Regions from separate parts of the Rhodoferax sp. RT4P68 genome, predicted to be linked through region 1. Evidence: predicted binding sites of a transcription regulator. Region 1 holds the regulator's gene; the other holds the start of a gene.
What was found. The regulator HrcA, encoded in region 1, represses chaperone genes, less so after heat shock. The targets are predictions, from matches to a motif close to TTAGCACTCNNNNNNNNNGAGTGCTAA.

Region 1 (3,410 bases):
GCAGCGGGTTGAGCCGGCCGAGCTTGTGCGTGACGCCCTTGTCTTTGGCGTAATCGAAGGTGCGCTTGGTCATGCCGGTCTCGGTGAGGCCGGGGCAGATGGCGTTGACGCGCACATCGCTCTCGCACAGCTGCTGGGCCGACACCATCACGAGGTTGATGACCCCGGCCTTGGAGGCAGAGTACGCCGGCCCGCCCGCGCCCGAGCGGATGCCGGCCACCGAGGCGGTGCAGATGATGGAGCCGCCGCGCCCGGCGTCGACCATCACCTTGCCGGCGTGCTTGATCATGAGCCAGGGGCCGATCAGGTTGATGCGCAGCAGCTCCGTCCAGTCCTGCGGCGTCAGCTCGAAGATGCCGGCCATGCCGCCGGAGACGCCGGCATTGGCGAACGCCACGTCCAGCTGGCCGTAGCGTTCCAGCGCGGTGGCGACGAGGTTGGCGACATCCGGCTCCAGCCCGGCGTCCATCTGCACGGCGACGGCCTGGCCGCCCGCCTCGGTCACGCTGCGTGCGGTCTCGTGCACGGCTTCGCTGCGGTCGCCCAGCACCAGCCGGGCGCCTTCGGCCGCAAAGCGCAGTGCTGCAGCGCGCCCGATGCCCGAGCCTGCGCCCGTGATGATGGCGACCTTGCCAGTGAGTTGGTCCGACATGCTGCGTGTCCTTGTGCTGATGGGAAAAAGGGTCCAGGGTGCCAAAGCCCGGCCAAGGCCGCGATCACTTGCGCGACAGCCGGGCCACAAGGCCGGGGCGGCGCACGCCGGAATGCATCGCGCCAATGCGAGGCGCGAGCGATGGTGTCTGGAATAGATGCGCGGCGTTGTGCCGGCTTGACGGTCCTGCTCGTGCAGGAGCGAAATGACACACGTCGCGCACGGCGACGTGACGATCGAACGCGTGAGCGAGAGCGGTTCGAAGGGCATGCTGGTAGGACCCCCGAGAGTCGAACTCGGCACCAACGGATTATGAGTCCGCTGCTCTAACCAACATGAGCTAGGGTCCCGTGCCCGCCCTGCGGCGAGCGGCACCGATTGTAGGTGGCCTACTTCTGCCGGCTCAGGGCGTTGCTGACGAGCTTGGAGGTGATGTCTACGATCTGGATCATGCGGTCGTACGGCATGCGCGTGGGGCCGATCACGCCCAACGTGCCGACGATATGGCCGTCGACCTCGTAGGGTGCGCTGACCACCGACAGTTCTTCGAACGGCACCACCTGGCTCTCGCCACCGATGTAGATGCGCACGCCCTCGGCGCGGCTGGACACGTCGAGCAGGCGCAGCAGCTGCGTCTTCTGCTCGAACAGATCGAAGGCGCGGCGCAGGTGCCGCATGTCGTTGGAAAAGTCACTGACCGACAGCAGGTTGCGCTCGCCGGAGATCACCACCTCGTCCTGCGCGTGCGAAGCCTCGGAACTGACGGTGACGGCGGCCTGCATCAGCGCGGCGATTTCCACGCGCAGCTTCTCGACCTCGCCCGTCAGCTTGTCGCGCACCTGCTCGAAGGCCATGCCGACGTAGTTGGCATTGAGGTAGTTGGCCGCCTCGATCAGCTGCGACTGCGGGATGTCGACCTCGGTGAACAGCACGCGGTTTTGTACGTCACCCTCGGGCGAGACGATGATGACCAGCACACGCCGCTCGGACAGCCGCAGGAACTCGATGTGGTGGAACACCGAGGCACGGCGCGGCGCCAGCACGACGCCGACGAACTGCGACAGGCTGGACAGCAGGTTGGCCGCGTTCGCGATCACCTTTTGCGGCTGTTCGGCCATCAGCTGTGGCGCTTGCAATTGGTCGCGCTGCGCTGTCAGCATGGTGTCGACGAACAGTCGGTAGCCGCGTGCCGTGGGGATGCGCCCGGCCGACGTGTGCGGACTGGCAATCAGGCCCAGCTCTTCCAGGTCGGACATGACGTTGCGGATGGTCGCCGGCGAGAGGTCCAGCCCGGAGGCTTTGGAGAGCGTGCGAGAGCCGACGGGCTGCCCGTCGGCGATGTAGCGCTCTACCAGCGCTTTCATCAACAACTTGGCGCGTTCATCCAGCATCCATGCATTTTAGTGATGTAATTTACAGATGAATTCAAAATTCCGCCGGGTCGCGTTGTTTGGTAAGTACCAGGCATCGGCGTTCGGCGGATCGCACATGACGCCGCCCGGCACCATGCGCGAGATCGCGCAGTTTCTGGCCGACCAGGGCTGCGATCTGGTGGTCGAACAGCAGACGCAGATCAACGCCGAGCTGGCCGACTTTCAAAGCGCCGACATCGCTGCGATCGGCGAGCAATGCGACCTGGCCGTGGTGGTGGGCGGCGACGGCACCATGCTGGGCATCAGCCGGCAGCTGGCGCCCTACGGCGTGCCACTGATCGGCATCAACCAGGGGCGGCTGGGTTTCATCACCGACATCCCGATCGACGCCTACCAGACGGCGCTGTCGCCCATGCTGTCCGGCGAATTCGAGGAAGACCACCGCAGCCTGATGCATGCCCGTGTGATGCGCGGTGGCGACTGCGTGTTCGATGCACTGGCCATGAACGATGTGGTCGTCAACCGTGGCGCCACCTCGGGCATGGTGGAGCTGCGGATCGAGATCGACGGGCATTTCGTGTCCAACCAGCGCTGCGACGGTTTGATCATCGCCACGCCCACGGGCTCGACGGCGTATGCGCTGTCGGCTGGCGGGCCGCTGATGCACCCGTCCATCCCGGGCTGGGTGCTGGTGCCGATTGCGCCACACACCTTGTCGAACAGGCCGCTGGTGCTGGCCGACCCGGCCGAGGTGGTGATCGAGCTGGCGTCCGAGCGCGATGCCAGCGCCAACTTCGACATGCAGTCGCTGGCCTCGCTGCAGCAGGGCGACCGCATCGTGGTGCGCCGCTCGCAGCATTGCGTGCGCTTCCTGCATCCCAAGGGCTGGCATTACTTCGACACCTTGCGCGCCAAGCTGCATTGGAACGGGGGCAGCTGACCGTGGGCATCCGCCGCATTGCATTGCGCGATTTCGTGATCGTGCGCGAGCTGGAGCTGGACCTGACCGGCGGCTTCACGGTGCTCACCGGCGAGACCGGTGCGGGCAAGTCGATCCTGATCGATGCGCTGCAGCTGGCGCTGGGCGCCCGCGCCGACGCCGGCGTGGTGCGCGAGGGGGCCAGCCGCAGCGAGGTCAGCGCTGAGTTCGATTGCCGGGCCGATGCCGCCGATTGGCTGCAGGCCGCTGGCTTCGATGTGGCCGAGACGCTGCTGCTGCGGCGCACGGTCGACAGCCAGGCCAAGAGCCGCGCCTGGATCAACGGCAGTGCCGCCACGGCCACGCAGCTGCGCGAGCTGGGCGACATGCTGCTGGACATCCACGGCCAACACGCGTGGCAGAGCCTGACACGCCCCGCCAGCGTGCGCGCCTTGTTGGATGCCTA
Region 2 (3,410 bases), on a different contig from region 1:
TTGGTACATGCGGTCTCCTGCTGAATGAATCGTCGTGCTGCGTGTATAGCAACCCTGAGCCGTGTGACCAGACGCCGATGTGACGCCGAACACCTGTCCCTCGCGCAGGTAGGCCGCTGAAACGGCGGGCGTCATTCGCACGCACCAGTGTGCGCTTCGAGGCCGGCCACCCCATCCCTGCTGCGCCGCGACGCTGCAGCCGGCACACCTGCAAGTTCTGCCAGCCCGATCCCAACCGCCCACGTCGCATGGCGTTCGTCCTCCACGCACGACCACCTTGAGCGACCACCGCAAGAGCCAAAAGGGGCGCCTGCGCGCGAATTCAGCAAATCGTGTCCGAATGTGACAGGCCATCTGACCGTTCTTCATCTACACACAAAGCTGAACAAATTACTTTTTTACCCAGCTTGTATGACAAATATCACGAATGCATACTTGTCGACAATCAAGGCTCAATCGCTGTGTTCCCCCCCCCTCTACGTACCATTCTTCTGCGACACGCGCGCAATGGGACGTGGACGACCAGCCCACCCCGCCCGAGGGTGCACGGTGATGCCCCCACTGATCGGTCCTCGCGCACGCGTCGTCTTCAATGGCCGCTTTCTGGCTCAGCCGCGTATGGGCGTCCAACGCTACGCACTGGAAACCCTGCGCGCGCTCGACGAGTTGCTGGACGCATCCCCCGCTCGGCTGCGCAGTGCGCGCTATGAACTGGCGCTGCCCGACGGCGTCGCCGCGCCGGTGTTGTCAGCGGTGCGCGTCGCGCACGTGCCAGGTCGCGCCGGGCATGGGTGGGAGCAGTGGGCGCTGCGCCGTTGCGCGCGCGGCGCCTTTCTCGTCAATTTCAGCCATACCGGCCCCTGGCTCAAGCACCGCCAGCTCGTCACCGTCCACGACGCCGCCGTCCGCGTGATGCCAGAGACGTTTTCGCGCAGCGACCGCTGGTTCCACAACGCCAGTGTCGCGTTGTTGGGGCGGCACGCGAAATCGGTCATGACGGTCTCCAACTTCTCACGCGATGAGTTGCAGCTGCACTTCGGGCTCTCGCGGTCCGACATCGTCGTGGGCGTGCAGGGCGGTGAACACGCCTGCCGCCAGACGGACGACGCCGCCGTGCTGCGCCGCCACGGGCTGACGCCCCGTGCCTACGTGCTGTCGCTCGGCAGTGCAAGGCCGGACAAGAACTTCGGCGTCCTCGCGCGCGCCTTGGACCTCTTGCCGGACTTTCCGTGGCCGATCGCGGTGGCGGGCGCAGGCGACCTCGCCAGCCTGCACGACTCTGCAGTCCCTGGGGCCGGCTTCCAGTTCCTTGGCTTCGTGCAGGAGGACGACTTGCCCGCGCTCTACCGCCAGGCCGCCTGCTTCGTGCTGCCCTCCCTATACGAAGGCTTTGGGCTGCCGGCGGTGGAGGCCATGGCCAACGACTGCCCGGTCCTGGCCGCGCATGCCACGTCGTTGCCCGAAATCTGTGGCGACGCCGCACTGTATTTCGACCCGCACGACCCCGCCTCAGTCGCAGCGCAGTTGACGCGCATGGCCGAAGAGCCGGACCTGCGCGCCCAGCTCGTGGAAGCGGGGCGCGCACGCCTGCGTCACTACAGCTGGACCACCAACGCGCACATCCTGATCAACCATCTCGACGCGATCGGCGTCACAGGATGAGCCGGCATGCCGCCGTCGGAGCCAGGGGCGTGCGCCTGTGAATGCTTTTGCAGACGGCTTGCTTGAATTGCCACGAATAGGCCGTATCATTAGCACTCGCTGGGGTTGAGTGCTAACAGCACCGCCCCATGTGTTTGAGGCCTCGGCCTCCTGGCTGTTCAGCCACCCCCTTTATTCCATTTCAGGAGATCTATATGAAACTTCGTCCATTGGCCGATCGCGTGATCGTCAAGCGCGTTGAGAGCGAAACCAAGACCGCTTCGGGCATCGTGATCCCCGACAACGCTGCCGAGAAGCCCGATCAAGGCGAAGTCCTGGCCGTCGGCCCGGGCAAGCTCGATGACAGCGGCAAGCGCATCGAACTGAGCATCCGCATCGGCGATCGCGTTCTGTTCGGCAAGTACTCCGGCCAGACCGTCAAGGTCGACGGCGACGAACTGCTGGTGATGAAGGAAGACGACCTGTTCGCAGTCGTCGAGAAGTAATTTCTCACCTACCACCCACTCACTGAAACGAATCCGGAGAATTACTCATGGCAGCAAAAGACGTCATTTTCGGCGGCGAAGCCCGCGCACGCATGGTTGAAGGCGTGAACATCCTGGCCAACGCGGTCAAGGTCACGCTGGGCCCCAAGGGTCGCAACGTGGTGCTGGAGCGCTCGTTCGGCGCCCCCACGGTGACCAAGGACGGCGTGTCCGTCGCCAAGGAAATCGAACTGAAGGACAAGCTTCAGAACATGGGCGCCCAGATGGTCAAGGAAGTCGCTTCCAAGACCTCTGACAACGCTGGCGACGGCACCACCACCGCTACGGTCCTAGCACAAGCCATCGTGCGCGAAGGCATGAAGTACGTGGCCGCCGGCATGAACCCGATGGACCTGAAGCGCGGCATCGACAAGGCGGTCACCGCCCTGGTCGCCGAGCTGAAGAAGGCCTCCAAGGCCACCACCACCTCCAAGGAAATCGCGCAAGTCGGCTCCATCTCGGCCAACAGCGACGAATCCATCGGCAAGATCATCGCTGACGCGATGGACAAGGTCGGCAAGGAAGGCGTCATCACCGTCGAAGACGGCAAGTCGCTGGACAACGAGCTGGACGTCGTCGAAGGCATGCAATTCGACCGCGGCTACCTGTCGCCTTACTTCATCAACAACCCGGAAAAGCAAGCCGCGTTGCTGGACAACCCCTTCGTGCTGCTGTTCGACAAGAAGATCAGCAACATCCGCGAACTGCTGCCCACGCTGGAAGCCGTCGCCAAGGCTGGCCGTCCGCTGCTGATCATTGCCGAAGAAGTCGACGGCGAAGCGCTGGCGACCCTGGTGGTCAACACCATCCGCGGCATCTTGAAGGTCGTGGCCGTCAAGGCACCTGGCTTTGGCGACCGCCGCAAGGCCATGCTGGAAGACATCGCCATCCTGACGGGCGGCAAGGTCATCGCTGAAGAAGTCGGCCTGACGCTGGAGAAGGTCACGCTGGCCGATCTGGGCCAAGCCAAGCGCATCGAAGTGGGCAAGGAAAACACCACCATCATCGATGGCGCCGGTGCCGCTGCCGACATCGAAGCCCGCGTCAAGCAAGTGCGCGTTCAGATCGAAGAAGCGACCAGCGACTACGACCGTGAAAAGCTGCAAGAGCGCGTGGCCAAGCTGGCCGGCGGTGTTGCTCTGATCAAGGTCGGCGCTGCCACCGAAGTCGAGATGAAGGAAAAGAAGGCCCGCGTCGAAGACGCGCTGCACGCTACCCGTGCTG

Region 2: the regulator HrcA is predicted to act here: its motif matches at 1,752-1,778, upstream of groES (co-chaperone GroES).

What each region holds. Positions count from the first base shown of each region.
Region 1 covers NZ_JBWMBB010000003.1:619,333-622,742, reverse strand. Annotated here, with positions in the region: gene AC099J_RS09420 (SDR family NAD(P)-dependent oxidoreductase) at 1-652, opposite strand, end outside; tRNA gene AC099J_RS09415 (tRNA-Ile) at 925-1,002, opposite strand; gene hrcA (heat-inducible transcriptional repressor HrcA) at 1,042-2,043, opposite strand; gene AC099J_RS09405 (NAD kinase) at 2,072-2,965, shown strand; gene recN (DNA repair protein RecN) at 2,968-3,410, shown strand, end outside.
Region 2 covers NZ_JBWMBB010000002.1:283,811-287,220, reverse strand. Annotated here, with positions in the region: gene AC099J_RS04790 (SDR family NAD(P)-dependent oxidoreductase) at 1-9, opposite strand, end outside; gene AC099J_RS04785 (glycosyltransferase family 4 protein) at 553-1,662, shown strand; gene groES (co-chaperone GroES) at 1,857-2,147, shown strand; gene groL (chaperonin GroEL) at 2,195-3,410, shown strand, end outside.